DNA from 2 places in the Streptomyces sp. NPDC037126 genome. Region 2 is predicted to be linked to the other one. Evidence: riboswitches for the same ligand, from Rfam matches in the RefSeq annotation. Region 2 holds a riboswitch; the other holds the start of a gene.
What was found. Region 2 has a riboswitch for S-adenosylmethionine ahead of ACZ7FF_RS02990 (aminotransferase class V-fold PLP-dependent enzyme). Riboswitches for the same ligand answer to the same signal wherever they lie in the genome.
Positions count from the first base shown of each region.

Region 1: another riboswitch for S-adenosylmethionine. It lies ahead of thrC (threonine synthase); the one in region 2 lies ahead of ACZ7FF_RS02990 (aminotransferase class V-fold PLP-dependent enzyme).

Region 1 is NZ_JBVJTD010000014.1:141,893-156,993, reverse strand. It holds gene ACZ7FF_RS27975 (TerD family protein) at 1-4, opposite strand, end outside; gene arfB (alternative ribosome rescue aminoacyl-tRNA hydrolase ArfB) at 164-601, shown strand; gene ACZ7FF_RS27965 (GNAT family N-acetyltransferase) at 963-1,421, opposite strand; gene ACZ7FF_RS27960 (flavin reductase family protein) at 1,495-2,067, opposite strand; gene cdgB (diguanylate cyclase CdgB) at 2,404-4,059, shown strand; gene ACZ7FF_RS27950 (carbohydrate-binding protein) at 4,177-5,088, shown strand; gene ACZ7FF_RS27945 (1-phosphofructokinase family hexose kinase) at 5,093-6,022, opposite strand; gene nagA (N-acetylglucosamine-6-phosphate deacetylase) at 6,145-7,272, opposite strand; gene ACZ7FF_RS27935 (ROK family protein) at 7,353-8,297, opposite strand; gene ACZ7FF_RS27930 (extracellular solute-binding protein) at 8,359-9,699, shown strand; gene ACZ7FF_RS27925 (DUF3263 domain-containing protein) at 9,735-9,959, shown strand; gene otsB (trehalose-phosphatase) at 9,996-10,871, shown strand; gene ACZ7FF_RS27915 (alpha,alpha-trehalose-phosphate synthase (UDP-forming)) at 10,859-12,286, opposite strand; gene ACZ7FF_RS27910 (glucosyl-3-phosphoglycerate synthase) at 12,370-13,314, opposite strand; SAM riboswitch class I at 13,445-13,589, shown strand; gene thrC (threonine synthase) at 13,607-14,890, shown strand; gene ACZ7FF_RS27900 (MoaD/ThiS family protein) at 14,887-15,101, shown strand, end outside.
Region 2 is NZ_JBVJTD010000001.1:646,412-661,512, reverse strand. It holds gene ACZ7FF_RS03010 (NYN domain-containing protein) at 196-1,539, opposite strand; gene ACZ7FF_RS03005 (hypothetical protein) at 1,585-1,824, opposite strand; gene ACZ7FF_RS03000 (rhomboid family intramembrane serine protease) at 1,982-2,776, shown strand; gene ACZ7FF_RS02995 (Lrp/AsnC family transcriptional regulator) at 2,773-3,054, shown strand; gene ACZ7FF_RS02990 (aminotransferase class V-fold PLP-dependent enzyme) at 3,089-4,450, opposite strand; SAM riboswitch class IV at 4,593-4,709, opposite strand; gene trpD (anthranilate phosphoribosyltransferase) at 4,785-5,849, opposite strand; gene qcrB (cytochrome bc1 complex cytochrome b subunit) at 5,989-7,626, opposite strand; gene qcrA (cytochrome bc1 complex Rieske iron-sulfur subunit) at 7,623-8,681, opposite strand; gene qcrC (cytochrome bc1 complex diheme cytochrome c subunit) at 8,678-9,490, opposite strand; gene ctaE (aa3-type cytochrome oxidase subunit III) at 9,554-10,174, opposite strand; gene ACZ7FF_RS02960 (response regulator) at 10,329-10,730, shown strand; gene ACZ7FF_RS02955 (L,D-transpeptidase) at 10,810-12,069, opposite strand; gene ACZ7FF_RS02950 (cytochrome c oxidase subunit 4) at 12,229-12,627, opposite strand; gene ctaD (aa3-type cytochrome oxidase subunit I) at 12,624-14,357, opposite strand; gene ctaC (aa3-type cytochrome oxidase subunit II) at 14,354-15,101, opposite strand, start outside.

The DNA of each region.
Region 1 (15,101 bases), on a different contig from region 2:
CCATGTTGGGAGTCCCTTCCTTGATGTCCCTGCATCGGTGATGCGTGCGGACGAAGCTACCGTCACCCGGGAGAACGTCGAGGGGGGTGCCGCTGGTTCCGGGTCCCTTTACCTTTTTTACCGTGCGAAATCCGGATGACGTGGGCCGGGTGAGACCGGGAACATGGAGGGCATGTCCGGTCCTTACCTCGTCCGCGGCTCCGTCTCGCTCCCCGAGGCCGAGCTGATGTGGCGTTTCTCCAGGTCGTCGGGGCCCGGCGGGCAGCACGTCAACACCAGCGACTCCCAGGTGGAACTGCGCTTCGACCTGGCGAGCACCGAGGCGCTCCCGCCGGTGTGGAAGGAGCGGGCACTGCAGCGGCTCGCCGGCCGGCTGGTCGACGGCGTGGTGTCGGTACGGGCCTCCGAGCACCGCTCCCAGTGGCGCAACCGCGAGGCCGCCGCCGTGCGCCTCGCCGCCCTCCTCGCGGAGGCCACCGCGCCGCCTCCCAAGCCCCGCAGGCCCACCCGCATCCCGCGCGGCATCAACGAACGCCGGCTGCGGGAGAAGAAGCAGCGCGCGGAGACCAAGCGCGGCCGAACGGGCCGGGACTGGACCTGACCAGCCCCCACCGCCGCGCCCCGCCGCCCTGACCGGCCGGCACTCCACACCCGGCCCGGCACCCCTGCCCGGCGGCGCCCGGCGCGGCACCCTCGTCCGCGAGGCAAAGCCCGGCACCTCCACACCCGTCCGCGACGCGAAGCCCGGCACTCCACTCCCGTCCGCGGCGCCCGGCCAGGCACTCACGTCCGCGGCGCCCGGACCGACCGGCACTCCCGTCCGCGGCGCAAAGCCGGCACCCCCGTTCGCCGACGCCCGCACCGACGGGCACGCACGTCGCGACGGAAGCCCTGCATTCCACTCCCGTCCACGGCGCCCGGCCCGGTGCTCGCGTTCGCGGTGCCCGGTGTGTCCGTCGGGGCTACAGCGCCAGCACTCCCACCGTCTGGCCCCCGCTCGTCTCGCCGTTCTTGCGGAAGCCGAGGCGGAGGTAGAAGTCCTCGGGGCCGTCCGGGCCCGGGTGCCAGGTGACGTAGAGCTCCTTGCCGCCGCGGCGGCGGATCTCTGCGGCGACCGCGTCGACGGCGAACCGGCCGTGGCCCCGGCCCTGTTCCCCCGCGGCGATGTTCAGCCGCCACAGACCCGAGCGGCGCACGCTGCCGTCGCCGTACCAGTCGATGTCGAGGAAGGCCATCAGGAAGCCGACCGGGCGGTCGCCGTCGACGATCAGCCGGGGCCAGGCGACGCCGGCCGGGTGGACGTACGCCTCGGCGAGGGAATGCGCCACGGGCTCGACCGCGTGCTCCTGGTCGGGCCGGATCCGGATGCCGAGGGCGTCCTCGAAGTTCCGGGGTGTGACTTCTTCCAGATGCGGTGTCATCCGGGCACGGTAAGTGCGCCGGACACCGCCGGGCCACGGAATATCCGAGGGGCACGGCGGGGAAATCCGAATGTCAGCCCAACTGCCGGTACCGGCCGCGGAAATACGTCAGCGGACCGCCCTCGGCGCTCGGGACCCGCGCGGTCAGCACCCGGCCGATGACCAGGGTGTGGTCCCCGGCGGCCACCCGCTGCTCGGTCCTGCACTCCAGGGTGGCCAGCGCGCCGCCCACCAGCGGGGCGCCGGTCACCTCGCCGCGGACGTAGGGGATGTCCTCGAAGAGGAGCCGGTCGCTGATGCGGCCCTTCATGGCGAAGCGGCCCGCGATGTGCCGCTGGCTCTCGGCGAGCACCGACACCCCCCACAGCGGCTGCTCGTCGAGCAGGTCGTCCATGCGGGAGCCGTCACGCAGGCTGACCAGGACGAGCGGCGGGTCGAGGGAGACCGACATGAAGGCGGTCGCGGTCATGCCGACGTCCTCCACGCCCGGCGCGTGCGGATCGTCCGGGTCGAGCGGCGGTTCCTGCGCGGTGACCAGGACCACGCCGGCGGCCAGCCGGGACATCGCGGCCCGGAACTCGTCGTTGCTCACCCCCTCAGCATGCCCGGAAGCTGCGAAGGCGGTGGGGGAAGGGGTCTTCAGCACGCCGGAAACGCTAGTCTCCGCCCCGCGCGGGCCGCATCGGGCCTCCGCCCGAGGCCGGTCCTAGGACCAGCGGACGACGACTGAGGCATGATGTGCGCAGATCCACAAAGTTTGCGTTCAGTAAACGCACAGAGAAAACGCGGAAACTCCACTCAATTGTTCACGTTCTCCTGTGACTTGAGTCACAAGGGGCAGGAATTGTTGACCCTGTGTACCGAGTGGGCAGCGCGCTGTGATTCAGTGGCTGGGAAGCCACGACAGCACCGTAAGAGCCATTGTTGAGAAGCGCCGACGACAACCCTTGATTCGCTGCGAGGTCTCGGGGGGAGGGCGAGCATGGAGACCGAGTCGGAGCCGTACGTCCGTCTTGCGTCCCTGCGACAGCTGCACCAGGTCATGGCCGACATGAACACGGCCCGCAGCCTGGCGGACACACTGCAGACCGTCGCCGACGGCGTCGTGAACGCCCTCGGGTACGAGATGGCGTGCGTGAACCTCGTGCGCCCCGACGGCGACCTCGTCGTCGCCGCGTTCTCCGGGAACTCCGCCGCCGAGGCCCTGATCACCGGCCGGGTCGGCTCCCGCGAGTCCTGGGAGCGGCGGCTGAACATGGGCGAGCGCTGGGGCGACCTGGTGTTCATACCGCACACCGAGGGCTGGGTCCTCGACGACGACGACGTTCCCCAGTGGTACACGGACGGTCCCGCGCCGCGCTTCGAGGACGAGTGGCACCCCTCGGACCGCCTCTTCGCCCCGATGTACACCCCGGGCGTGCAGGGCGGCTCCTCCGGCGAGCTGCTCGGGGTCATCTCCGTCGACCGCCCGCGCAACGGCCGCCGGCCCGGCGCCTGGGGCCGCGAGGCCCTGCAGATGTACGCCTTCCAGGCCGCCATCGCGATCAGCAACGCGCGGCTGCGCGCCAACATGCAGCGCGCCCTGGTCCGTCTGGAGCGCGAGCAGCAGGCGCTGCGGGCGAGCGAGGAGAGCTTCCGGCAGGCCTTCGAGTACGCGCCCTCCGGCATGGCCATCGCCGAGATGGGCGGCGACCAGCACGGTCGCATCCTGCGCACCAACGACGCCCTGTGCCGCCTGCTGGGCCGGCCCGCCTCCGCGATGCGCCGCTACTCCTTCTCCGACCTCGTCCACCCCGAGGACATCGGCACCCTGCTCAGGACCTCCGCCGAGGGCGGCCGCGCGGAGCTGCGCCTCGGCCGCAGGGACGGGAGCTACGTCTGGGTGTCCCTGCGCAACTCCGTCGTGGCCGACGCCGCCGACGGACCCCGCTTCCTGCTCACCCACGTCGAGGACATAGAGGAGCGCAAGCGCCGCGAGCTGCAGCTCGCCCACCGCGCCTCGCACGACTCCCTCACCGGGCTGCCGAACTCCGCGGAGCTGCGCTCGCGCCTGTCGGCCCGGCTGTGCCGGCGCCAGGCCCAGACCGGCGCCCTGGAGTCCCTGGACGCGGCCTACGGCCATCCGGCGTTCGACCCCCCGGCCGGCCACGGTTTCGACTTCGTGCCGGGCGCGGAGGCGTTCGACGGCTACGACCACCATGTGCACACCGTCGCCCCCGAGGACGGGCGGGACGACGGTGCCAAGGGCCTCGCGGTCCTGTTCTGCGACCTCGACGGCTTCAAGTCGATCAACGACCGGTTCGGGCACAACGCGGGCGACGCCGTCCTCATCGAGGTGGCCCGGCGCCTGTCCCAGGGCGTGCGCGACGGCGACACGGTGGCCCGGCTCGGCGGCGACGAGTTCGTGATCCTCGCCAACGGCCTCGGCCGGGCCGACGCCGAGGACCTGGCCGTACGGCTGCGCAACGAGATCATCCAGCCGATCCGGGCCGAGGGCAGGGCCGTCCGGGTGGGCGCGAGTTTCGGCATCGGCTGGGCACACTGCGGTATGACCGCGGACGAAGTGTTGAAGTCAGCCGACGAACGGATGTACGTAGAGAAACGATCTCGTCCCAAACAGCACCGACGCGCCGGATGAGCCGCAGGTCAGCGGAGTGATGCGGTCCGAGTCACCCGTTTGGGCCAGCGAGAGCGGGTAGGCTCGCCATTCCAACCCGTATCGCATCCGCCCGCACCTGTTGAGGAGTACCAAGGGATGACGCCCGGCGACAACGGCGCGAGCACGCCCGAGGACGACGACCCGTTCGGCTACCTGTACGCAGACGGCCAGGCCAGAGGGGCCCAGCCGCCGTCCGGCGGTTACGGCTACCCGAACTCGGTCAGCAGGGTGCGCACGGTCGGCGAGCGCCAGTACGGCCAGCCGACGGTGCCGCAGCAGCAGGGCGCCTACGGCCAGCCGAACGCCCACTACCAGGCTCCCGAGACGCTGCCCGGCGGCGCCCCGACGAGCCGCCAGCAGCAGCCCTCGCCCGGCCGCCGCGGTCCGAACACCAAGGGCCTGCTGATCGGCGCCATCGCGGTGGTCGCCGCGGTCGTCATCGGCATCAGCGTCGCCATGCTCAACGGCAGCTCGGACGACAACAAGAGCAAGAACCAGGCCGGCAACACCCCGACCCAGTCCCAGAGCAACGACCCGAGCCCGTCGAACAGCAGCCCGGCACCGACCGGCGACCTGCCGAAGGTGGACGGCTCGAACAGCGGTCTCCAGCTCGCGGGCGGTGCCGCCGTCACCAGCGACGTCACCGGGGCGCGGTCCGCGGACGGCAAGTACATCGGCGGCCTCAACCAGCCCGGCGCCTCGGTGACCTGGACGGTCAACGACATCCCCGAGGACGGCCCGTACACCCTCTTCGTGAACTACAGCGCCGCTGGCGACGACCAGGCGATGACGCTCACCGTCAACGGCAAGCCGTACGGCAGCAAGCTGGGCCTGAAGAACTGGCGGCACGCCAAGGACGGCGACTTCACCAACGGCTGGACCAGGTCCTACGTGTGGCCGGACCTGAACAAGGGATCGAACACGCTGTCCATCTCCTGCCAGCCCGGCGACAAGTGCAACGCCCTGCTCGACCAGCTCTGGATCAAGAAGGGCCACGTCACGGGCTGAGCCGTCACGCGGCGCTCTGATCTCCCGTCACCGCGACCCGGTCCACCAGTTCTTCGTAGGTGGCCGGGTCGAACTCGCCCGCCGCCGGGGCGCGTACCGTCGCCGCCGAGAGGGCGATCGCCCGGGACAGCCGGGCAGGCCAGGGGAGGTCTTCGAGCAGGCCCGACAGCAGGCCCGCGACCGCCGAGTCACCCGCGCCCGTCGGGTTGCCGTGGATGCGGACGGGTGGGGTGGCACGCCAGCGGCCCTCGGGGGTGACGGCCAGCAGGCCGTCCGCGCCGAGGGAGGCGACGACCGCGTGGGCGCCGCGGCGGCGGGCGTCGTGGGTGGCTCGGGTGGGGTCGTGGGAGCCGGTGAGTTCGGCCAGTTCGTCGGTGTTCGGCTTGATGAGGTCGGGGCGGGCGGCCACACCCCGTCGCAGCGGCTCGCCGCTGGTGTCGAGGAGCACCGGCACGCCGAGCGCGCGGGCCGTACGGATCAGGCCCGCGTACGCCCCCACCGGCACCCCCGGCGGCAGGCTGCCGCACAGGGCCACCGCCGAGGCACCGGCCAGCAGCTTCTCGTACCGCCCCAGGAAGGCGCCCCACTCGGCGGGCGCTATCTGCGGGCCGGGCTCGTTCAACTGGGTGGTGTCACCGCGGAGTTCGTCGACGACGGCGATCGTGCGGCGGGTCGCCCCCGCCACCGGCACCAGCGCGTCCGTCAGCCCGGCGGTGCCCGCGAGCCGCTCACGCACCGCACGCCCGGTCGCCCCACCCGCGAACCCCGTGACCGTCACCTCGTGTCCGAGCGCGGCCAGCACCCGGCCCACGTTGACACCCTTGCCGCCCGGCCGCTCGATGACCTCGGAGACCCGGTGCGAGGCGTGCGGGCGCAGTGACCGTACGCGATAGGTGATGTCGAGAGCGGTGTTCAGCGTGACCGTGAGGATCACTCGTGCCGACCTCCCTCGAAGTCCCTGTGCCCGTCATCGGTTTCCGGGGCCTCGATCATGCCAAACAGACGGCGGCCGGCCCAGTCACGGGTCGGCCGCCGTCGCGGGAAAAGAAGGGCGTATCAGGCCAGTTGCGGCGCCACCACCCACTCGCCCCGCCGCATCACGCCCTTGATGTCGAAGTTGTCGTCCAGCAGGACCAGATCGGCGTCCTTGCCCGGCTCCAGGGAGCCGACGCGGTCGGACAGGCCGAGCAGCCGGGCCGGGCCCGCGGACAGGGCCTTGACGGTGTCCTCCACGGACAGCCGGTCGACGGTCACCGCCCGCTTGAACGCGCGGTCCAGGGTGAGCGTCGAGCCCGCGATCGAGCCGCCCTCGACCAGCCGCGCCACGCCCTCGCTGACCTCCACCTCCAGCGGGCCGAGCATGTAGCGGCCGTCGCCGATGCCGGCCGCGTCCATCGCGTCCGTGATGAACGCGACCCGGTCCGCGCCCGCGTGCCGGAAGGCCAGCTCCAGCGCGGCGGGGTGCAGGTGCGTGCCGTCGTTGATCAGCTCGACCGTCACCCGCTCGTCCTCCAGCAGCGCGGCGACGGGGCCGGGCGCGCGGTGGCCGAGGGCGGGCATGGCGTTGAAGAGGTGGGTGGCGACGGTGGCGCCCGCGTCGATCGCCTCGACCGTCTGCTCGTAGTCGGCGTCGGTGTGCCCGATCGCCGCGATCACGCCGTGCTCGGCGAGCAGCCGTACGGAGTCGATGCCGCCCGGCAGCTCGGCGGCGAGGGTGAGCATCCGCGCCTGCCCGCGGGCCGCGTCGATCAGCTTGCGGACCTCGGCCGGCTCCGGGTGGCGCAGCAGCTTCTCGGAGTGGGCGCCCTTGCGGCACGGCGAGATGAAGGGCCCCTCGAAGTGGATCCCGGCGATCTCCCCCTGCTCGGCCAGCTCGCTCAGCAGCCCGGCCTGCCGCACCAGCAGGTCCATCTCGTCGGTGACGGTGGAGGCGACGAGGGTGGTGGTGCCGTGCCGGCGGTGCGTGCGGACGGCGGTGAGCACGTCGTCGGCCGTACCGGAGAAGGACGCTCCGCCGCCGCCGTGGTTGTGGATGTCGACGAAGCCGGGGACCAGCCAGTGGCCGGTCACGTCGATCGTCGCGGCGCCGGCCGGGGCGGCCGCGGTGATGTGCCGGCCGTCGACCGCCACCCGGCCGTTCTGCACCGTTCCGGTGGGAAGCACCACGTGCGCGCCGGTGAGCACCTGCGGGCCGGTGGGGGCCGAGGTCGCCCGCGCCCCTCGGGGGGCGCCGTCCGGGGCCGGGGTTTCCCGCTCGGTTGCCATCAGGTGCTTACCTCCGGAGTCGTAGGGATGGTCGTCAGGAGATCGCGCGCGAGCAGTCCCGCGCCCAGGCAGCCCGCGGTGTCACCGAGGGCGGCGGGGACGACGGACGGCAGTTTCTGGAAGGTGACCCGGCGCCCGACGGCGTTCCGCAGGGGCTGGAACAACACTTCCCCCGCCTCGGCCAGGCCGCCACCGATGATCAGGGTGCGTGGGTCCAGCAGGGTGAGCGCGGTGACGAGGCCGTCGGCGAGCGCGTCCACCGCCTCCTGCCAGACCCGGACGGCGTTCGGGTCACCGGACGCGACGGCCTCGGCGCAGTCCGCCGCGTCCGCGTCCGGGTTCCCGCCGGCCGCCGCCCACGCCTCGCTGACGGCGGAGGCGGACGCGTACCGCTCCAGGCAGCCGCGCTGCCCGCAGGGGCAGGGGGTGCCGCCGGGGCGTACGACGATGTGGCCGATCTCGCCCGCGAAGCCGTGCGCGCCCGCCTCCACCCGGCCGTCGATGCCGATGGCGCCCGCGATCCCGGTGCCGAGCGGCACGAACAGGAACCGGTCGGCGCCCCGGCCCGCACCGATCCGGCCCTCGGCGAGGCCGCCGGTGCGCACGTCGTGGCCGAGGGCGACGGGCACCCCGAGCCGCTCGGTGAGCAGGGCGCGCAGGGGTACGTCCTTCCAGCCGAGGTTGGCGGCGTAGACGGCGACGCCGTGCTGCTCGTCGACGATCCCGGGGACCGCGATGCCGGCCGCTGCGGCCGGCTCACCGAACCGCGCCACACCGTGGTCGCGCAGTTCGGCGGCGAAGTCGAGGATGCCCGCGACCACCGCGTCGGGACCGCGCTCGCGGCCGGTGGCCCGGCGGGCGCGGTGCAGCAGGGCGCCGTCGTCGCCGACGAGGGCGGCCTTCATCCCGGTACCGCCCACGTCCAGGGCGATGACATGTCTCACGGGGGACAGTGTGGCCCGCACACCCGGGAGAGGTCTAGTCCACTCGCGTGGTGTAGACCTTATGTGTCCATATATTGAACGGTCAGACAGCAGGGTTGGGGCTTTGACGGTGCGTCGGGGAACGGCAGGAGTGATCGCGGTGGTGTCCGCACTGGGCATGACGGCGGTACTGGGCGGCTGCGGGAGTACGGGCTCCTCCGACGTGACCCTCAGACTCGTCGCGGCCGACTACGGCGACTCGGCCGCCAACAGCTCCCAGAAGTACTGGGACTCCCTGGTCAAGGAGTACGAGGCGAAGCACCCCGGGGTGAAGGTCGACGTCAGCGTCTACTCCTGGAAGGACGTCGACAGCAAGGTCAAGGAGATGGTCGACGCCGGGCACGCCCCCGACATGGCCCAGATAGGCGCCTACGCCGACTACGCGGCCGCGGGCAAGCTCTACCCGGCCTCGGACCTGATCTCCATCCGCACCCAGGCCGACCTGCTCTCCTCGCTGGCCGACGCCGGCCAGTGGAACCACACGCAGTACGGCATCCCCTTCGCCGCCTCCACGCGCGTGCTCTTCTACAACAAGACCCTGTTCGCCAAGGCCGGCATCACCCCGCCCACCACCTGGGACGAGCTGGCCGCCGACGCCAAGGCGCTCAAGGACAAGGGGGTGAAGTACCCCTACGCGCTGCCCCTCGGCCCGGAGGAGGCCCAGGCCGAGACCATGCAGTGGCTGCTGAGCGGCGGCAGCACGGAGACCGGCGGCACCGGCTTCACCGACGACGTCGGCACCTACACCATCGACTCCGCGCAGAACGTCCAGACGCTCACCTGGCTCAAGGACGAGCTGGTCGGCAAGGGCCTGACCGGTCCCGTGGCGCCCGGCAGGCTCAACCGCGCGGACGCCTTCGCCGCCTTCGCCGACGGCCAGGTCGGCATGCTCAACGGGCACCCCACGCTGATCCAGCAGGCCGAGAAGAAGGGTGTGCAGTTCGGCATGGTGCCGATGCCGGGCCGCACCGGCAAGGCCAGGGCCTCGATGGGTGTCGCCGACTGGATGATGGCCTTCAAGCAGAACGGCCACGCCGACCAGGTGGGCGACTTCCTCAACTTCGTCTACAGCGAGAAGAACGTCCTCGGCTTCTCCCGCGAGTACGGCCTGCTCCCGGTCACCGGGTCCGCCTCCGACACCATGAGCGCCTCGGAGGCGGCCCCCGACAAGGCCCTGCACCCCTTCCTGGACCAGCTGTCGACCTCCGAGCTGTACCCGGTGGGCAAGACCTCCTGGGCGTCGGTCAGCGCGGCCGTGAAGAAGGACATCGGCCAGGCCGTCGCCCCCGGCGGCGACCCGGCCGGCGTGCTGACCCGTCTGGAGGCGAACGCCACGGCCGTCGACAGCAGCAACGCCGGCTGACCCGGTTGTCGGTGCCCGGCGTTACGGTGGCGGGCATGGAACTGGGCAGCCGTGAAAAGGGCATCCTCGCGCTGGAGCGCCGGGGCTTCACCGGCCCCGGCGCCAAGGAGCGTGCGATACGCGAGGAGCTGGGCCTGGCCCCCGTCCGCTACTACCAGCTCCTCAACGCCCTGCTGGACGACGAGCGCGCGCTGGCGCACGATCCGGTCACGGTGAACCGCCTGCGCCGGGTCCGCGAGGCACGGCGCTCCGAGCGCTGAGGAGTGAGGGCGGCCCCGCGCGGATAGTGTCGCCGTATGGGCACCCATACGACGGACGCAACGGATCCCACCGACCCGCCGGACCCCCTGCCGACCCCCACCACCCGGCCCGGCCGCGACGGCCTCGCGGCGCTGCTGGCGAGGCCCCGCACCGCAGTGGTCGGTCTCGACTTCGACGGCACCCTCGCCCCGATCGTCGCCGACCCCGAACAGGCCCGCGCCCACCCGGAGGCCGTCCCCGCGCTCGCCGCGCTCGCCCCCAAGGTGGCCTCCGTCGCGGTGATCACCGGCCGGCCCGCCGGCGTGGCGGTCCGGCACGGCGGCTTCGCCGGCGTGGCCGGCCTGGAGCACCTGACCGTCCTCGGCCACTACGGCGCCGAGCGCTGGGACGCGGTCACCGGCACGGTCACCGCCCCCGCCCCGCACCCCGGCGTCGCCGCGGTCCGCGCCGAGCTTCCCGGCGTCCTCGACCGCGTCGGCGCCTGGCAGGGCACCTGGATCGAGGAGAAGGGCCGGGCGGTCGCGGTGCACACCCGCCGAGCCGAGGACCCGGGGGCCGCCTTCGAGGCCCTGCGCGCCCCGCTCACCGACCTCGCCACCCGGCACGGCCTGATCGTCGAACCGGGCCGCATGGTCCTGGAACTCCGCCCGCCGGGCATGGACAAGGGGGTCGCCCTCCTCGACCACGTCCGCGCGACCGGCGCCGAGTCCGTCGTCTACGCGGGCGACGACCTCGGCGACCTGCCCGCCTTCGCCGCCGTGGACAAGCTCCGCTCCGACGGCCTGCCCGGCCTCCTCGTCTGCAGCGGCAGCACGGAGGTCACCGAACTGGCCGAAAGGGCCGACCTGGTCGTGGACGGCCCGGAGGGCGTCGTACGGCTGCTGAGGGGCCTCGCGGCTCAGCTGGACTGAGGGTCCAGCGCGTGCAGCTGGTCCAGGAACCACTGGGCGGGCGGCAGCGCGGTGGCCGCGGCGGCGAGCCGCTTCGACCGCTCCGCCCGCTCGGCGGCCGGCATGGTCAGCGCCGTGTGCAGGGCCTCGGCCGTCCCCCGGATGTCGTACGGGTTCACCACGATCGCGTCCTCGCCCAGCTCCTCGTACGCCCCCGCCTCCCGGGACAGCACCAGCGCGCACCCCTCGTCGGAGACGACCGGGACCTCCTTGGCGACCAGGTTCATGCCGTCCCGGATGGGGTTGACGAGTGCCACGTCGGCGAGCCGGTACGCGGCCAGCGACCGCGCGAAGTCGTCCTTCACATGCAGCACGACCGGGGTCCAGCCGGCCGTCCCGTACCGCGTGTTGATCTCCCCGGCCACCCGCTGCACCTCGGCCGTGTAGTCGCGGTAGACGGACAGGTCCTGCCGCGACGGGTAGGCGAACGCGATGTGCACCACGCGCTCGCGCCACTCGGGGTGGTCGTCGAGCAGCTGCCGGTAGGCCAGCAGCCCGCGCACGATGTTCTTGGACAGCTCGGTGCGGTCGACGCGCACGACGGTCCGGCGGCCCTCGCCGATCTCCTTCCGCAGCGCCGCCATCCGCTCGTCCACGTCCGGTTCGTGGGAGCGCTTGCGCAGGAAGTCCGCGTCCGCGCCCAGCCCGTGCACCCCGATCCGGGTGCCCGAGGGGATCCCGGGACCCAGCACCGCGTGGCAGCAGTCCGTGAACGCGTCCGCCCAGCGCCGGGTGAGGAACGCGGCCCGGTCGGCCCCGAGGATGCCGGTCAGCAGCTCGGCCGCGACGTCGTCGGGCAGCAGCCGGAAGTAGTCCGGCGGGGCCCACGGGGTGTGCGAGAAGTGGCCGATGCGCAGGTCGGGACGGAGCTGCCGGAGCATGCGCGGGGCGAGGGCCAGGTGGTAGTCCTGGATCAGCACCGCCGCGCCGTCGGCGGCCTCCTCGGCCAGCGCCTCGGCGAACGCCCGGTTGTAGGCCTCGTACGACGCCCACTGCCGGCGGAACTCCGCGTCGAAGACCGGCTCCAGCGGTGTCTGGTACAGCATGTGGTGGACGAACCAGAGCACCGAGTTGGCGATGCCGTTGTAGGCGTCGGCGTGCACGGACGCGTCGATGTCGAGCATCCGCACCCGCTGTCCGCCGGTGTCCCCGGCCGGCAGCAGCCCGCCGTCCGCCCGCCGCACGGCCTCCCGGTCGCCGTCGCCGAGCGCGGCGCACACCCACACCGCGTCGGTGTCCGGCCCGATGGCCGACAGCCCCGAGACCAGCCCGCCGCCACCCCGCTTGGCGTGCAGCGAGCCGTCGGGGCGCACCTCGTACGAAACCGGGCCGCGATTGGACGCGACCAGCACCTCTGCACCGTGCGTGGAAGCCATGGTCCTCAACCTAGCCCGGCCCGGAAACGCTCAAACGTACGGACCACCCCGGAAGGCGGCTGTATACGGCCGTACCTCCGCTTTCACGCCACCCGGCGATGCGCGTACTCCGCGATCTCCGTCATCGGCGGCCGTTCCTCGGTGTCCACCGAGTAGGTGCGCGGTTCGAAGCCGTCCTCGCCCCGCTCGAACTGGGTCAGCGAGGGGCGGATCAGATGGCCGCGGGCCAGCCGGAGCTGCGCGGTGCGGTAGATGGCGGCGGCCATCCGGCCCAGCGCCTGGCCGTCCTGGTGCCGGTGCCTGCGCACCCCGACGTCGACCTGGGCCAGCGCGTCCAGGCCGACCAGGTGCAGCGCGTCGACCAGCATGCCCAGCTCCACGCCGTAGCCGACCGGGAACGGCAGCTGCTCCAGGAGCGAGCGCCGGGCCGCGTACTCGCCGCCCAGCGGCTGCACGAACCCGGCCAGCTGCGGCCAGTGCATGTTCAGCAGCGGGCGGGCCATCAGCTCGGTGACCCGGCCGCCCTGCCCCGACGCCCCGGCGAGCGGGCGGTCGTACATGCCCTTGACCAGGTCCACCTCGGGCTCGGTGAGCAGCGGGCCGACGATCCCGGAGACGAAGTCGCAGGAGAACTCCCTCAGGTCGGCGTCGATGAAGCAGATGACGTCACCGGTGGTGACGAGCAGGGAGCGCCACAGGACCTCCCCTTTGCCCGGGACGGCCGGGATGCGCGGCAGGATGTCGTCGCGGTGGACGACCCGCGCGCCCGCGGCGGCGGCGACCTCGGAGGTCCGGTCGGTCGAACCGGAGTCGACGACGACGATCTCGTCGACCAGCGGGACCCGCTCCACGAGGTCGCGCCGGATCACCGCGACGATGTCGCCGACGGTCTCCTCCTCGTTGAGCGCGGGCAGCACGACGCTGATCTTCTGACCCGTACGCTGCTTGGCGGCGAGGAGCAGCTGCAGCGGGCGATCGGACACGGACCAGGAGCGGGTGCTCAGCCAGCGCTCGACTTCTTCCAGCACGGTCCCCGGCTCCTCACGGTTGTCTCGCGGTTCGGACGACTATCTCAACTGTCCTGGCCTTCGGTTACAGTCTTGAACAACGCCGATGACCATCGCATGTCGGGGGTCGCCCGCGTTGACAACCACATACAGCTCATCCAGAGGGGCAGAGGGAAACGGCCCGGTGAAGCCCCGGCAACCCTCCAGTCGGTACTCGTCTTTCCACAGCGAGGCTCCCGGCTAGGGAAGGTGCCAAATCCGTCTCACGGCGAGATGCGTCGTGAGGAAGATGAGGAGAAAGGGCCTCGCCTCCATGGCTGTGCAGACAGTTGCAAGCACCAGCAGTTCCACCGTCGATCTCGGGCCCGCCGCCGCTCTGAGCTGTCGCGAGTGCGGTCACCGGGTGCCGCTCGGCCCGGTTTTCGCCTGCGAGGAGTGTTTCGGCCCGCTGGAGATCGCCTACGACTTCTCCGCCTACGACGCCGAAGAACTGCGCCGGCGCATCGAGGCCGGTCCCGCGAACATCTGGCGTTACGCGCCGCTGCTGCCGGTCCCGGCGGACGTGGCCGGGAAGCCGAACCTGAACCCCGGCTGGACCAAGCTCGTCAAGGCCGACAACCTGGCGCGCGAGCTGGGCGTGACCGGCGGTCTGTACGTGAAGGACGACTCCGGCAACCCGACGCACTCCTTCAAGGACCGCGTCGTCGCGCAGGCCCTGGAAGCCGCCCGCGCCTTCGGCTTCACGACCCTCAGCTGCTCCTCCACCGGCAACCTGGCCGGTGCCGTCGGCGCCGCCGCCGCCCGCGCCGGCTTCCGCTCCTGCGTGTTCATTCCGCACGACCTGGAGCAGGGCAAGGTCGTCATGGCCGCGGTCTACGGCGGGCAACTCGTCGGCATCGAGGGCAACTACGACGACGTGAACCGCTTCTGCTCCGAGCTGATCGGCGACCCGGCCGGCGAGGGCTGGGGCTTCGTCAACGTCAACCTGCGCCCGTACTACGCGGAGGGCTCCAAGACCCTCGCGTACGAGATCTGCGAGCAGCTCGGCTGGCGGCTGCCGGACCAGATCGTGATCCCGATCGCCTCCGGCTCCCAGCTCACGAAGATCGACAAGGGTCTGAAGGAGCTGATCGAGCTCGGGCTGGTCGAGGACAGGCCGTACAAGATCTTCGGTGCGCAGGCCGAGGGCTGCTCGCCGGTGTCGACGGCCTTCAAGGCCGGGCACGACGTGGTCCGCCCGCAGAAGCCGAACACCATCGCCAAGTCGCTGGCCATCGGCAACCCGGCCGACGGCCCCTACGTCCTGGACATCGCCCGCCGCACCGGCGGCGCCGTGGAGGACGTGACGGACGCGGAGGTCGTCGACGCCATCAAGCTGCTGGCCCGCACCGAGGGCATCTTCGCGGAGACGGCGGGCGGTGTGACCGTCGGCGTCACCCGCAAGCTGATCGAGGCCGGCGTGCTGGACCCGGCGAAGACCACGGTCGTGCTGAACACCGGCGACGGCCTGAAGACCCTCGACGCGGTGGCCGGCACCGGCCTCAGCGCCACCATCCGCCCGACCCTGGACTCCTTCCGAGAGGCTGGCCTCGCATGAGCGTGACCGTTCGCATCCCCACCATCCTGCGCACCTACACCGGCGGCAAGGCCGAGGTCTTGGCCGAGGGGGCGACCCTCTCCGAGGTCATCGAGGACCTGGAGAAGAACCACACCGGCATCGCCGCCCGGGTGCTGGACGACCAGGGCAAGCTGCGCCGGTTCGTCAACGTCTACGTCAACGACGACGACGTGCGCTTCGAGCAGGGCCT
Region 2 (15,101 bases):
TTGTGAGTGATCACCCGTTCGGAGGTTCGAGCCCAGACCCTAGTGACCCACTTGTGATCAGTTCAAATCCTCACACCAAAAAATCCCGCCCCGCAATGCATTCTTTGCACAGAACTCACATGCAGTGAGGCGCGCTTGACACTAAGTGGTTCGACGATCAACCCAATTCGGGCATTGCGTACGTCCGTTGGGCCTTCAGGACAGTCGCTTCAGAAGTACCGCAGAGGCCACGGGACGGGCACCCGCCCTGGCGACGCCGTCGGCCACCTCGCGGTCGGTCGAGGCGACGATGACCGGACGGCCCGGTGGCTCCGCGCGCACGAGCTGGCGGATCAGCTCGTCGGCCGTGACGCCCGGCTTGGAGAACAGCACCCGCACCCCGCGCGGCGGCGCCAGGAGCACCGGCGCGGCCAGTTCGGCGCCGTCGAAGACACAGGTGACCTCGGCGCCGGTCTGCGCGGCGAGCGCGGAGAGCTGACCGAGCAGCCTCAGCCGCTGCTTCTCCAGCGGCATCTGCGGATAGCCGGTCTTGGTGACGTTGTAGCCGTCGACCACCAGATGCGCCTGGGGCAGGGCGAGGAGCTGGTCGAGGATCGCGGGGTCGTGCTCGGACAGGGCGCGCGCCGCGATGTCCTTTGGCGTCATCCGTCCCGGCTCCACCGCGTCGACCGTCTCGGCCGGGCGCACGGACACCGGCGGCAGGGCCAGTTCCCGGCGCAGGCCCTGGGTCGCCTCCAGCAGGGTGTCGAGCAGCAGCCGCACCCGCATGTCCTCCACGCTGCGGCCCTCACGGGCCGCCCGGCGGGTGGCCTCAAGGCCCGCCTCGGCCTCGCCGAGGCGGGCCTTGAGCCGGCGGGACTCGCTCTCGGCGGCCGACACCTGGGCCTGCGCCTCGGCGCGCACGGCGTCGGTCTCGCCCTGCGCCTTGCGCAGCGCGGCCTCGCCCCGCTTCACGTCGCTGAGGGCGGCGCGCAGTTTCCGGTGCAGCGATTCGGCGTCCCTCTTCGCCGACTCCAGCTCCGTGCGCAGCCGTTCGGTCTCGGCCCGGGTGTGCTCACGGGCCTGGGCCAGCTCGGCACGCAGCCGGTCCAGTTCGGCCCGGCTCTCCTCGTCCGCCCGCTCGGCGTCGGCGCGCTGGGCCTCCTCGCCCGCCGCGGTGACCAGCTTCACCCAGCCCGCCGGACGCAGTACGTAGGCCGCGGCCGCCACGTCGAGCGGGTCCGCGGCCGGGGGCGGCGAGCCGGAGTCGAGGGCGCCGGCGAGTTCCGGCTGCGCCTCTCTGAACTTCTCCCCGATCCGCTGCCGGAACAGCGCGTCGGTCTCCAGCGCCGCCGCCATCGCGTTCCCGGCGAACTTGGCCCGGCGATTCGGGGTGAACCGGGCGTACTGCCGGAGCTGCGCGGGCAGTTCGCCCATCGTCAGCCCGCCGAAGCCGTCCGAGACGATCTGCACGGCCCTGCGCCGCACTCCGTCGGGCAGCGGACGGTCAAGCACCTCAGCGGTGCCGTCGCCCGGCCCCCCGCCTGCGGTCTCCACCATCCGTCACACCCCAATACCGAAGAAAACCTCTCCGGGCCGCTCCGCTCAGGAGCCGGCGCCCGGCCTGTCCACGAGTTCCACCTGGTCCACCGCGTTGCACCAGCGGCAGCGCACCGACTCGATGGTCTCACTGACCACCTCGCGCTCCTCCACGCTCGGCTCACCGGCGAGATCGAGATGCACGTACTCGACGACCTTGGACGAACGGGTGACGTCGAACCGGGTGAGGTTGCCGCACAGGGTGCAGCGCCACCGGGTCGTGGCGGTCGGCAGGGGAACCGTCATCGTGGCTGTCCGCTTCCTTCGTCTCGTCGTCGGGCCGGGCCGGGGGCCGGCGCGTGTGGCTCGTAACCCTACGGCCTGGCAGGTACTCGCCGCCCGCCCGTCCACGGCGGCGAGGCGGTCTGTCAGCTTGCGTCCCCTTACGTCATGCTCTGTGTTCATGATCAGCGACTGGAGCACGGCGGCCGGCAGGACCCTCAGGGCACTCAGGGGCACCTCGGCGCCGACGACGTACGCCCTCATCGCCCTGTGCTTCCTGATCTTCGTCCTGGGCCCGGCCTCCGGGCTCACCCCCGGGTACGGCTCCGGGGACGCCCTGCTCGCCGCGCAGCGGGCGTACTTCCGCCGCTGGGGCGTGGTCCCGGCCGAGCTGTTCGGCCGCCCCGCGCAGCAGGCACTCACCCCGGTCACGGCCCTGTTCGTGCACGGCAGCTGGGTGCACCTGCTGGGCAACATGCTCTTCCTCCTCGTCTTCGGTGTGATGACCGAGGAGCGGATGGGCCGGGTGGAGTTCACTCTCTTCTACGTCGGCTGCGGTTATCTGGCCCTCCTGGGCTACGCGGTCGCCAACGCCACCTCGGAGCAGTCGCTGGTGGGCGCGTCCGGGGCGATCTCGGCGGTTCTCGGAGCGTTCCTCTACCTGTTCCCCCGCGCCCGCGTCACCAGTCTTCTGCCGTTCCTGTTCTTCCTGCCGCTGCGGTTCCCGGCATGGGTCGTGCTGCCCTTCTGGGCGGCGCTGCAGTGGCTGGCGGCCGGGCGCTCCGCCCAGGGGCCCGGGGTGGCCTACCTCGCGCACCTGGTCGGCTTCGCTCTCGGCTTCGGCTACGCGTGGGCGCGCTACGGGACGAGGAAGGGCCCGAAGGACGGCCCCGGACGAGCGGTGGTGGGGGACGGGCGGGCGACTAGAGTGAAAGCCGCCCCTGCTCAGGCCCCCGAGGGAGAGAACCAGCCGTGATCACCGCGATCGTCCTGATCAAGACCAGCGTGGACCGGATCCCCGAGATCGCGGAGCAGATCGCTTCGCTGGAGTCGGTCACCGAGGTCTTCTCCGTCACCGGTACGTACGACCTGATCGCGATGGTCAGGGTGCGGCAGCACGAGGACCTCGCCGAGGTGATCCCGGGTCGGATCAGCAAGATCCCGGGGGTCGAGGCCACCGACACGCACGTCGCGTTCCGCACCTACTCCCAGCACGACATGGAGGCGGCCTTCGCGATCGGGCTGGACTCCTGACCGCCTGAAGGCCGCCCCACCGGACGCCCCGGCCTCACACCGCGGGCACGCAGCGCCCGTCCTCCGTGCGATACGTCCACTTCGCGCCCTCGGTCACCAGTTCCTTCACGGCGTCCACGAAGCGGCGCACGTGCTCGTCCGGCGTGCCCGCCCCGAAGCTCACGCGGATGGCGTTGAGGGCCTTCTCGCCGGGCGCAGCCTCGGGGGCGCCGCACTCCCCCTGGGTCCTCGGGTCCGTGCCCAGCAGGGTGCGCACGAGGGGGTGGGCGCAGAAGAGGCCGTCGCGCACGCCGATGCCGTACTCGGCGGAGAGGGCGGCGGCGAAGTGGGAGCTGTTCCAGCCCTCGACGACGAAGGAGATGACCCCGACGCGCGGGGCGTCGTCGCCGAAGAGGGAGAGGAACCTGACCTCGGGCACCCCGGCGAGCCCCTCGCGGACGGTGTCGATCAGGTGCCGCTCGCGGGCGACGAGGGTGTCCCAGCCCGCCTCGGTGAGCGCCTTGCAGGCGGAGGCGATGGAGTAGGCGCCGATGACGTTCGGGGAGCCCGCCTCGTGCCGGGCCGCGCCCTCGTGCCACTCCACGTCCACCCCGCCGTCCTCGCGCCGGGTGACCTTGCGGCTGGCGCCGCCGCCCGCGAGGTACGGCTCGGCCACCCGCAGCCAGTCGGCGCGGCCGGCCAGGACACCGGAGCCGAAGGGCGCGTACAGCTTGTGCCCGGAGAAGGCGACCCAGTCCACGTCCAGCTCACGGATGTCCACCGGGTGGTGCGGGGCCAGCTGGGCGGCGTCCAGGACGATCCGGGCGCCGTGGGCGTGCGCGGCGGCGGCCAGCTCGCGGACCGGCCACAGCTCCCCGGTGACGTTCGAGGCACCGGTGACGCAGACCAGGGCCGGTCCGTGCGGGGCGCGGTCGGCGAGGGCCCGTTCCAGCGTCGTCACGGCCTGCTGCGGGGTGCGCGGGGCGTCGAGGTAGGTGACCTCGGCGTCCTGCCAGGGCAGCAGCGAGGCGTGGTGCTCGGTCTCGAAGACGAAGACCTGGCAGCCGGCGGGCAGGGCGCAGGCCAGGAGGTTCAGGGAGTCGGTCGTCGACCGGGTGAAGACCACCTGGTCGCCCTCGCGGCAGCCGAGGAACGCGGCGACCGTCCTGCGGGCGTTCTCGAACAGGTCGGTGGAGAGCTGGGACAGGTAGCCGGCCCCGCGGTGGACGCTGCCGTAGTAGGGGGCGTAGGCCGCCACGTCGTCCCAGACACGCTGGAGGGCGGGGGCGCTGGCGGCGTAGTCGAGGGCCGCGTAGGCGACCTCGCCACCGGTGACGAGTGGGACGGTGACATCTGCGCCCAGAACGGAAAGCGGGGCACAAACGGACTGGTCGGCGGCAGCGGTGAGGACAGACATGGGGAACTCCCGTGAGGACGTACGGCGCAGGGCGTACGGAAGGAAGAGAAGATGGGTGTGCGGAGGCGGGGCTCGGCGGCCCTATCGCATTCGCTTGCTCACGGAAGGCTCCTCGACGACCAGGACCCCTGGTTTCTCGAGGGGTCCGCGCTTGCCGCGGACCTCGTTGCCCACGACCTGGTCCTCACCCGGGGCACCCCGCCACGGACGGAGGGTTGCCGGACAGTCGGCCGGGGCCTCATGACTGTCACTCATGACCTGGTACGGGAACGTACGCGAAGTGATCGGCGTCCCGCAACCCGAGTCCGGATCGCGGGACGCCGACCGGGGACCCTCAGGCGTTGCTGGCGGCCACCCAGCGCTCCAGCGCCCGCTTCGCCTCGCCGGAGTCGATGGACTCCGCGGCCTTCTCCATCCCGGCGCGCAGCTGCTCCGTCAGGGACGCGTCGCCCGGCGCGAGGGCGACCAGAGCCGCCGCCGAGTTCAGCAGCACGGCGTCCCGGACGGGTCCCGGCTCGCCGTCCAGCACGCGCCGGGCGACCTCGGCGTTGAACGCCGGGTCGCCGCCGCGCAGGGCCTCCACGGGGACCAGCTCGATCCCGGCGTCGCGCGGGTCGAAGGACTCCTCGGCCACCTTGCCGTCCCGGACCACCCAGACCCGGGAGGTGGACGTGGTCGTCAGCTCGTCCAGGCCGTCGTCGCCCCGGAAGACCAGCGCGGAGTTGCCGCGCCCGGCGAGGACGCCGGCCACGATGGGCGCCATCCGCGGGTCGGCGACGCCCACCGCCTGGGCGCGCACCCGGGCCGGGTTGGTCAGCGGACCGAGCACGTTGAAGGTCGTCCGGATGCCCAACTGGCCGCGTGCCGCGGCGACATGACGCAGTGACGGGTGGAACTTCACCGCGAAGCAGATGGTGATGCCGGCCTCCTCGGCGACCTCGGCGACCCGCTTCGGCGTCAGGTTCAGGTTGATCCCGAGCTTCTCCAGGACGTCGGAGGACCCGGAGGCGGAGGAGGCGGCCCGGTTGCCGTGCTTGACGACCCTCACGCCCGTGCCCGCGACCACGATCGAGGACATGGTGGAGATGTTCACCGTCTTGGCGCCGTCACCGCCGGTGCCCACGATGTCGACGGCGGGACCCGGCACCTCGATGACGTTCGCGTGCTCGTACATCGTGCGGACGAGGCCGGAGATCTCCTCGACCGTCTCGCCCTTGGCCCGCAGGGCCACCATGAAGCCGGCGATCTGGGCGTCCGTCGCCTCGCCGCGCATGATCAGGTCCATCGCCCAGGCGGTCTCGTCGGCGGACAGGTCCCTGCCGTCCAGCAGACCGTTCAGCAGAGCGGGCCAGGAGCGGCCCGCCGCGGTGTCGCCTCCAGCGGGGGTCACAGCGCTCATAAGCCGCTCCTGGTTCGATGTCCCGCACCACGGGACGCGTGTCTCAACAGGTCCCACCCTATCGACCCCCGGGGACGGCGAAGGGCCCCGTCCGTAACCCGGACGGGGCCCTTCTGCGTGGCGTGACGACGCGGTGGGATCAGTGGTGGCCGTGGCCGCTCGTGATCTCCTTGTACTCCTCGACGGTCGGCTTCGCGATCTGGTTGTCCTCGCCGTGGTAGGCGCTGGACAGCCGGGCCCTCAGCCGGTCGCCGGCCTTCACCTTGCGCTCGACACCGTTCTCGTCGACCGTCGGGCCGATCTCGAGCGGCTTGTACTGCTCGTGCGCGGTGAGCGTGTGCAGCTGCTCCTGGCTGAGCGGCTCGTGCACCTCGATGAACTCACCGTGCGGCAGGCGCTTGATGATGCCGGTCTCGCGGCCGTGCAGCACCTTCTCGCGGTCACGGCGCTGCAGGCCGAGGCAGATCCGCTTGGTGAGCAGGAACATCAGGACCGGTCCGACGAAGACGAAGATCCGGACGAACCAGGTGACCGCGTTGATCGACAGGTTGAGGTGCGTGGCCCACAGGTCGTTGCCGCCACCGATCAGCAGGGTCAGGTACACCGTCATCCAGGCGACACCGAGGCCGGTGCGCGTCGGGGCGTTCCGCGGGCGGTCCAGGATGTGGTGCTCGCGCCTGTCACCGGTGACCCAGGCCTCGATGAACGGGTAGACCGCGATCGCGACCAGGACCAGCGGGAAGATCATCAGCGGGATGAACACGCCCAGGACGAGCGTGTGGCCCCAGAAGTCGATCTCCCAGCCCGGCATGAACCGGATCAGGCCCTCGGAGAAGCCCATGTACCAGTCGGGCTGGGCGCCGGTGGACACCTGGTCCGGACGGTAGGGACCCATGGCCCAGATCGGGTTGATCTGCGCGATGGCGGAGATGACCGCGATGACACCGAAGACCAGGAAGAAGAAGCCTCCGGCCTTGGCCATGTAGACCGGCAGCAGCGGCATGCCGACGACGTTGTTGTTGGACTTGCCCGGACCCGCGAACTGCGTGTGCTTGTGGTAGAAGACCAGGATCAGGTGGCCCACCATCAGGCCGAGCATGATGCCCGGCAGCAGCAGGATGTGGATCGAGTAGAACCGGGCGACGAAGTCGTGACCGGGGAACTGACCGCCGAAGAGGAAGAACGACAGGTACGTGCCGACGATCGGCACGGACAGGATCGCGCCCTCCATGAAGCGCACACCGGTGCCGGAGAGCAGGTCGTCCGGGAGCGAGTAACCGGTGAAGCCGGTGAACATGCCGAGGACGAACAGCAGGAAGCCGAACAGCCAGTTGACCTCACGCGGCTTGCGGAACGCGCCGGTGAAGAACACGCGCATCATGTGCACGAACATGCCGGCGAGGAAGATCAGCGCGGCCCAGTGGTGGATCTGCCGGACGAGCAGACCACCGCGCACGTCGAAGGAGATGTGCAGGGTCGAGTTGAACGCCTCGGACATCAGCTGTCCCTGGAGCGGGACGTAGCTGCCGTGGTACTCCACCTCGTTCATCGACGGGTGGAAGAACAGCGTCAGGTACACACCCGTCAGGATGATGATGATGAAGCTGTACATGCACACTTCGCCCAACATGAACGACCAGTGGTCGGGGAAGATCTTGCGCATGTTGGACTTGGCCAGGGAGTAGATCCCGAGTCGGCCGTCGGCCCAGTCGGCGACACGCTCGCCGGCCGGTGCCTTCCCGCGAGAGCGGGGCGTTTCGTTCGCTGCAGTACTCATCCGCGCTCCCAGAATGCAGGACCGACGGGCTCCTCGAAGTCGCCGAGCGCCTGGAGGTAACCCTCACTGTCCACGCCGATGCGCAGCTGCGGCAGGGCGTGGCCGGCGGGGCCGAAGATCACTCGGGCACCGTCGGAGAGGTCGAAGGTGGACTGGTGGCACGGGCACAGCACGTGGTGCGTCTGCTGCTCGTACAGGGAGATCGGGCAGCCGACGTGGGTGCAGATCTTCGAGAAGGCGACGATGCCCTCGTGCGACCAGTCGAGCTCGCGCTTGTCCTTGATGTTGTCCGGCTGCAGCCGGACGATCATCAGGGCCGCCTTGGCGATCTCCGTCTGGAACTGCTCGTCCGTCTCGTCCAGGCCGTCGGGCTTGGCGAACGTGAGCGAACCGACGCCGACGTCCTCGGGACGCAGCGGCTGGTTGGTGTTCATGTTGACCAGACGCTTGCCCTTGGCCCACAGGGTGTGGCGCAGCGAGGTGCCGGGCAGCGGACCGAGGTCGCGCAGCAGCATGACGCCGGAGAGCGGCACCAGGGCCAGCGCGCCGAACATCGTGTTGCGGATCAGCTTGCGGCGGCCGAGCGCCGACTCCTTGGCGCCCTCGCGGAAGTCCGCGTGCACCTTCGCGCGGACCTCGGGAGAGGCCTCGATCGGGTGACGCTCGTCGGCGACCTCGACGTCGGACATCAGGGTGCGGGCCCAGTGGACCGCGCCCGCGCCGATACAGAACAGGGCCGTGCCCAGGGTCAGGCCCAGCGCGAAGTTCAGCGCGCTGAGGTGCCCGATCGGGAACACGAAGATGTTCTTGTCGTGCGGGATCGTCACGTACGACGTGATGAAGCCGAGGGTGGCCAGCATCGACACCGTGAACAGCAGGGCGACCGCGCGCTCGGACCGCCGGGCGGCCCGCTCGTCGATGTCCTGGATCCGGTGCTCGTGGGGCGGCAGCCCCGGGTCGGCGAACGGGTTCTCCTCGTCCGCGATCCCTACCGCGCCGTGCGCGTGGTCCTGCTCAGCGGGCAGGTTCTCTTCTGGAATGTCTTGGCTACTCATGACTTCTTGGCCTTTGCGGTCCGAGCGGCGACCCAGACGGCGACGGCGATCAGTGCGCCGAGGCCGAAGATCCAGGCGAACAGACCCTCACTGACCGGGCCGATGCCGCCCAGTTCCAGACCGCCGGGGTTGGTCGTCTGGTCGCTGTCGACCGCGTGCAGGTACGCGATGATGTCCTTCTTGTTCTTCGAGGACAGCGTGGTGTCGGGGAAGTTCGGCATGTTCTGCGGGCCGGTCTGCATGGCCTCGTAGATGTGCTTCGGGTCGACGCCTTCCAGCGTCGGCGCGTACTTGCCGTTGGTGAGGGCGCCACCCTTGCCGGTGAAGTTGTGGCACTGCGCGCAGTTCGTGCGGAACAGCTCGCCACCCTTGGCGATGTCGGCGCCGTCCGGACCGTACTGGTCCTTGGTCGGGATGCTCGGGCCGGCGCCCAGCGACGCGATGTACGCGGCGAGCTGGTCGATCTGGGCCTGCGTGTAGATGGGCCTCTTGCGCGGGACCTGGGCGCCCTGCGAGGTCGCGGCCGGCATACGGCCGGTGCCGACCTGGAAGTCGACCGCCGCGGCGCCCACGCCGACCAGGCTCGGGCCGTCGGAGGAGCCCTGGCCACCGGTGCCGTGGCAGCTGGCGCAGCCGACCTCGTAGAGCTTCTTGCCCTCCTTGATGGTCAGGGACTGGGAGGTTTCATCGGCCTGTGCCTTGCTCGCGGGTGCGAACGCGGCGTACAGCCCCCCAGTGGCCGCCAGCGCGAGGAGTAGGACGACGACCGCCGCCAGCGGATGGCGTCGTCGTGCGGAGAGCTTTTTCACGGATTACCCCGGTGTCAGGATCTTCTGCGTCGGTGCTTCTGGATTTAGCGGGAGTGGTCCCGGCTACTTGATCAGGTAGATCGTGGCGAAGAGGCCGATCCAGACGACATCGACGAAGTGCCAGTAGTAGGACACGACGATGGCCGCGGTCGCCTGCTCGTGCGTGAACCTCTTCGCCGCGTAGGTGCGGCCGAGGACCAGCAGGAAGGCGATGAGACCGCCCGTCACATGCAGGCCGTGGAAGCCGGTGGTCAGGTAGAACACCGAGCCGTACGGGTCGGAGGACAGGGAGATCCCCTCGTCCCTCACCAGCGAGGTGTACTCGTAGATCTGACCGCCGATGAAGATCGCACCCATGATGAAGGTGATGATGAACCAGCCACGGAGCTTCTTCACATCGCCGCGCTCGGCCGCGAACACGCCGAGCTGGCAGGTGAGCGAGGAGAGCACCAGGATCGTGGTGTTCGTCGCGGAGAAGGGCACATTGAGCGCTGAGGCCATGTGCTTCCAGTGGGCCGGTCCGGTCACCGACCGGAGGGTGAAGTACATCGCGAAGAGGGCCGCGAAGAACATCAGCTCGGAACTCAGCCAGATGATGGTTCCGACGCTGGTGAGGTTCGGCCGGTTGACCGACGGGTGCGCGTGCCCGGTTTCTACTGTCGTTGCTGTCGCCACGACCGACATTATGTCGGTCGCTTATCCCGCCCTCACTCCGGGGGGTGCCGTTCGGAGTGTTGCTGCCTGCCGAACCGGTGCTGACGTGGTGTTCATGGGAGTAACATCCGCCCAAACGGCCCCGTCCGTCCTGTCCGTACGACGCCGACGTCCCGGAGGAACAATGCAGCCGACCGCCACGGTGCTGGTCTACAGCGACGACTCCAACACCCGCGAGCAAGTACGGCTGGCCGCAGGGCGGCGGCCCGCTCCCGACGTGCCCCAGGTCGAATTCGTAGAGTGCGCGACGCCCGCGGCCGTGCTGACCGAGCTGGACCGCGGCGGCATCGACGTGTGCGTGCTCGACGGCGAGGCCGTGCCCATGGGCGGCATGGGCGTGTGCCGGCAGATCAAGGACGAGGTGTTCAACTGCCCGCCGGTGCTGGTGCTCATCGGCCGGCCCCAGGACGCGTGGCTGGCCACGTGGAGCCGGGCCGACGCGGCGGTGACCCTTCCGGTGGACCCGGTCGAGTTCGCCTCCGCGCTGGCCGCCCTGCTGCGCCAGAAGCGCCTGCAGAGCGCCTGAGGACCCGGGGCGCGGGGTCATGCCCGCGGCCGCGGCCCGCGAAGGGCCGTCCGCCCGGCTGCCCGCGCCCCTGCGGTCCTCACAGCGCCGTCGGCCGGAGCCTCACCGCGTCCACGGGGGCGGGGCTGTCCGGTGTGCCGTTGGTCAGGGCGGATCCGGTGCGCCACTTCTTCCAGTCGACGTTCCAGTCGCCGAAGCCGTTGCCGAAGGGCTCCATCGGGGTGCCGTTGGAGTTGACGACCCTGACGATGTCCCCCGGGTGGATGTGGTCGAAGAACCACTCGGCGTTGGACGTACTCATGCCGGTGCAGCCGTGGCTGACGTTCGCGTAGCCCTGTGAGCCCACGGACCAGGGCGCGGCGTGCACGTACTCGCCCGACCAGGTGACGCGCGTCGCGTAGTAGACCGGCAGGTCGTAGGAGTCGGAGCTGTTCTCGGAGATGCCGACAGTGACTCCGCGCATGCGTACGAAGTACTGCTTCTCCAGGACGACCTTGACGCCGTTGCGGGTGTCGTAGCCGGGCTTGCCGGTGGTGACCGGGATCTGGTTGACCACCTTGCCGTTCTCGTAGAAGGTCAGCTGGTGCGCCGCGGCGTCGGTGACGGCTTCGATCCGGTCCCCCGTGGTGATCTTCAGCGCCTTGGACTTCCCGCCCCACAGCCGGTCGCTGATCTTCACGCCGTCCAGGTTGCTGTGCACCTGGACGGTGGCGTGGGCGGGCCAGTAGTCCTTGGGCCGGTAGTGGAGTTCCTTGCCGCTCACCCAGTACCAGGAGCCCTGGACGGCCGGCACGGAGTCCACCCGCAGGGCGCGCTCCACGACGGCCCGCTGCGCCTTGTCCTTGACGTCCTGGCTCAGTTGGGCGGTGATGGGCTGCCCCACGCCGTACTGGCCCGCGTCCGGCCCGAAGGTGACGTTCAGCCGCTTCTGGCTGGTCGGTCTGCTGGTGTCGAAGGCGAGGACCTTGCGGCCCGGCGCCCCGTCGTCGTCCTCGGTGCTCACCGTGACCGTGTAGTGGGCGTTGGCGGCCAGCGGGGAGATGCTGTGCCAGCGGCTGCCGTCGGCGGCGAGTTCGCCCGCCACGTAGCGCCCTGTGGAGTCCTGGGCGGTGACGTCGGTGATGCGCCCCTCGTCCTTGACGGTGACCTCCAGGGGCTTGTCCGGGTCGGCCCGCTTCCCCGCGTCGGTGGGGCCGTTGAAGGAGATCAGGCCCGCTGCGTCGTACGGCTTGGCCGACAGGGGGTTGCCGTCCGAACCGCAGGCGGTGACGCCCGCGCCGAGGGCGGTCACCAGCAGCGTGCAGCCGACGACGGTGCGGGTCCGCGGAGTGTGATTCATACGATCACGCTATGAGATGGAGACCTTACCGGCGCGGCACGTAACTCGTTCGAGCGACCGACACTCCGGCAAAGGAAGGACACCCTGTTGCGGCCCCAAAAGCCGGGAGCCCGGACCCTCCTGACGGAGGGTCCGGGCTCCCGGTGCGCTCTGCGGGTGTTACTGCGTGCGGTTCTCACCGTGGTAGTACTCGAACACCCAGCCGAACAGGCCGATCACGATGATCGGGGCGGCGAAGTAGATCAGCCACCAGCCGACCGCGATGCTGAGGAAGGCGATCGCGCCGCCGATGCCCAGCAGCAGCGGCTGCCAGCTGTGCGGGCTGAAGAAGCCCAGCTCGCCCGCGTCGTCCGAGACGTCGGCCTCCTTGTCGTCCTGCGCACCCGCGTCGACCCGCCGGGCCGTGAAGCCCAGGTAGAAGCCGATCATGATGGACAGGCCGAAGGCCAGGAAGAGCGCCGTGGTGCCGGCCGGCTCCTTCGACCACACGCCGTACACGACGGCCATGATCAGGATGAAGAAGCTCAGCCAGATGAACATCCGGCCCTGGATCTTCACTTGCCGGCCTCCTTGCTGCCCGCGATGGCGGTGCCGTGACCGGCGTGCTCGAGCTGCTCGAGCGCGGCGATCTCGGGGTGGTGCAGGTCGAACGCCGGGGATTCGCTGCGGATCCGCGGCAGGGTGAGGAAGTTGTGCCGCGGCGGCGGGCAGGAGGTCGCCCACTCCAGCGAGCGGCCGTAGCCCCACGGGTCGTCGACCTCGACCGGCTTGCCGTACTTGGCCGTCTTCCACACGTTGTACAGGAACGGCAGCATCGACAGGCCGAGCAGGAAGGAGCTGATGGTCGAGACCGTGTTCAGGGCGGTGAAGCCGTCGGCCGCCAGGTAGTCGGCGTAACGACGCGGCATGCCCTCGGCGCCCAGCCAGTGCTGCACCAGGAACGTGCCGTGGAAGCCGATGAACAGCGTCCAGAAGGTGATCTTGCCGAGGCGCTCGTCCAGCATCTTGCCGGTCATCTTCGGCCACCAGAAGTGGAAGCCGGAGAACATCGCGAAGACGACGGTGCCGAAGACCACGTAGTGGAAGTGGGCCACCACGAAGTACGAGTCGGAGACGTGGAAGTCCATCGGGGGCGAGGCCAGGATGACACCGGTCAGACCGCCGAACGTGAAGGTGATCAGGAAGCCGGTCGCCCAGAGCATCGGTGTCTCGAAGGACAGCGAGCCCTTCCACATGGTGCCGATCCAGTTGAAGAACTTCACACCGGTCGGGACCGCGATCAGGAAGGTCATGAAGGAGAAGAACGGCAGCAGCACACCGCCGGTGACGTACATGTGGTGGGCCCACACGGTCACGGACAGACCGGCGATCGAGATGGTCGCGGCGATCAGACCCATGTAGCCGAACATCGGCTTGCGGGAGAACACCGGGATCACTTCGCTGATGATGCCGAAGAACGGCAGCGCGATGATGTACACCTCTGGATGGCCGAAGAACCAGAAGAGGTGTTGCCACAACAGTGCGCCGCCGTTGGCGGCGTCGAACACGTGGGCACCGAACTTGCGGTCCGCCTCCAGGGCGAACAGCGCGGCGGCCAGCACCGGGAAGGCCAGCAGCACCAGCACCGCGGTCAGCAGCACGTTCCACACGAAGATCGGCATGCGGAACATGGTCATGCCCGGGGCACGCATGCAGATGATCGTGGTGATGAAGTTGACCGAGCCGAGGATGGTGCCGAAGCCGGAGAAGGCCAGACCCATGATCCACATGTCGGCGCCGATGCCCGGGCTGCGGACCGCGTCCGACAGCGGGGAGTAGGCGAACCAGCCGAAGTCGGCCGCACCGTCGGGGGTGAGGAAGCCGCCCACCGCGATGGTCGAGCCGAACAGGTACAGCCAGTAGGCGAACATGTTCAGCCGCGGGAACGCCACGTCGGGCGCGCCGATCTGCAGCGGCATGATCCAGTTCGCGAAGCCGGCGAACAGCGGCGTCGCGAACATCAGCAGCATGATCGTGCCGTGCATCGTGAACGCCTGGTTGAACTGCTCGTTCGACATGATCTGCAGGCCCGGCCGGGCCAGCTCGGCGCGCATGAGCAGCGCCATCACGCCGCCGATCAGGAAGAACGCGAACGACGTGACGAGATACATCGTCCCGATCGTCTTGTGGTCGGTGGTCGTCAGCCACTTCACCACGGCATTGCCGGGCTGCTTGCGCCTGACCGGCAGCTCGTCCGCGTAGGAGCCTTCAGCTGCCGCGGCACCCTGGGGTTCGTTGAGGATGCTCACAGGTTGTTCGTCTCCCGGTTCTTCTCGTGCGGCGTCTGCGCGATGCCGGCGGGAATGTAACCGGTCTGCCCCTTCTTGGCGAGGTCCTTGAGGTGCTGCTCGTAACGATCGGGGGAGACGACCTTCACGTTGAACAGCATCCGGGAGTGGTCGACGCCGCACAGCTCCGCACACTTGCCGAGGAAGGTGCCCTGCTTGTTCGGGGTCACCTGGAAGGCGTTGGTGTGGCCCGGGATGACGTCCTGCTTCATCAGGAACGGCACCACCCAGAAGGAGTGGATGACGTCACGCGAGGTCAGGATGAAGCGGACCGTCTTGCCCTCGGGGAGCCAGAGCGTCGGACCGGGGTTGCCGGTCTGCGGGTTGCGCGTGCCCGGCGTGCCGACGTCGTAGACGCCGCCGGCGTTCGCCGGGAAGGCGGTCTTGAACCGGTCCGGAATGGCGGCCAGGTTCGCGTCCGTCTTGGCGTTGCCCGAGACACCCGGGACGTTCTCGATGTAGTTGAAGCCCCAGCTCCACTGGAAGCCGACCACGTTGACCGTGACGTCGGGCTTCTTGTCGAGGCTGAGGAGCTTCGTCTCGTCCCGGGCCGTGAAGTAGAAGAGCACCGAGATGATGATGATCGGGACCACCGTGTACAGGGCCTCGATCGGCATGTTGTACCGGGTCTGCGGAGGTACCTCGACCTTGGTGCGGCTGCGCCGGTGGAACATGGCGCTCCACAGGATCAGGCCCCACACCAGC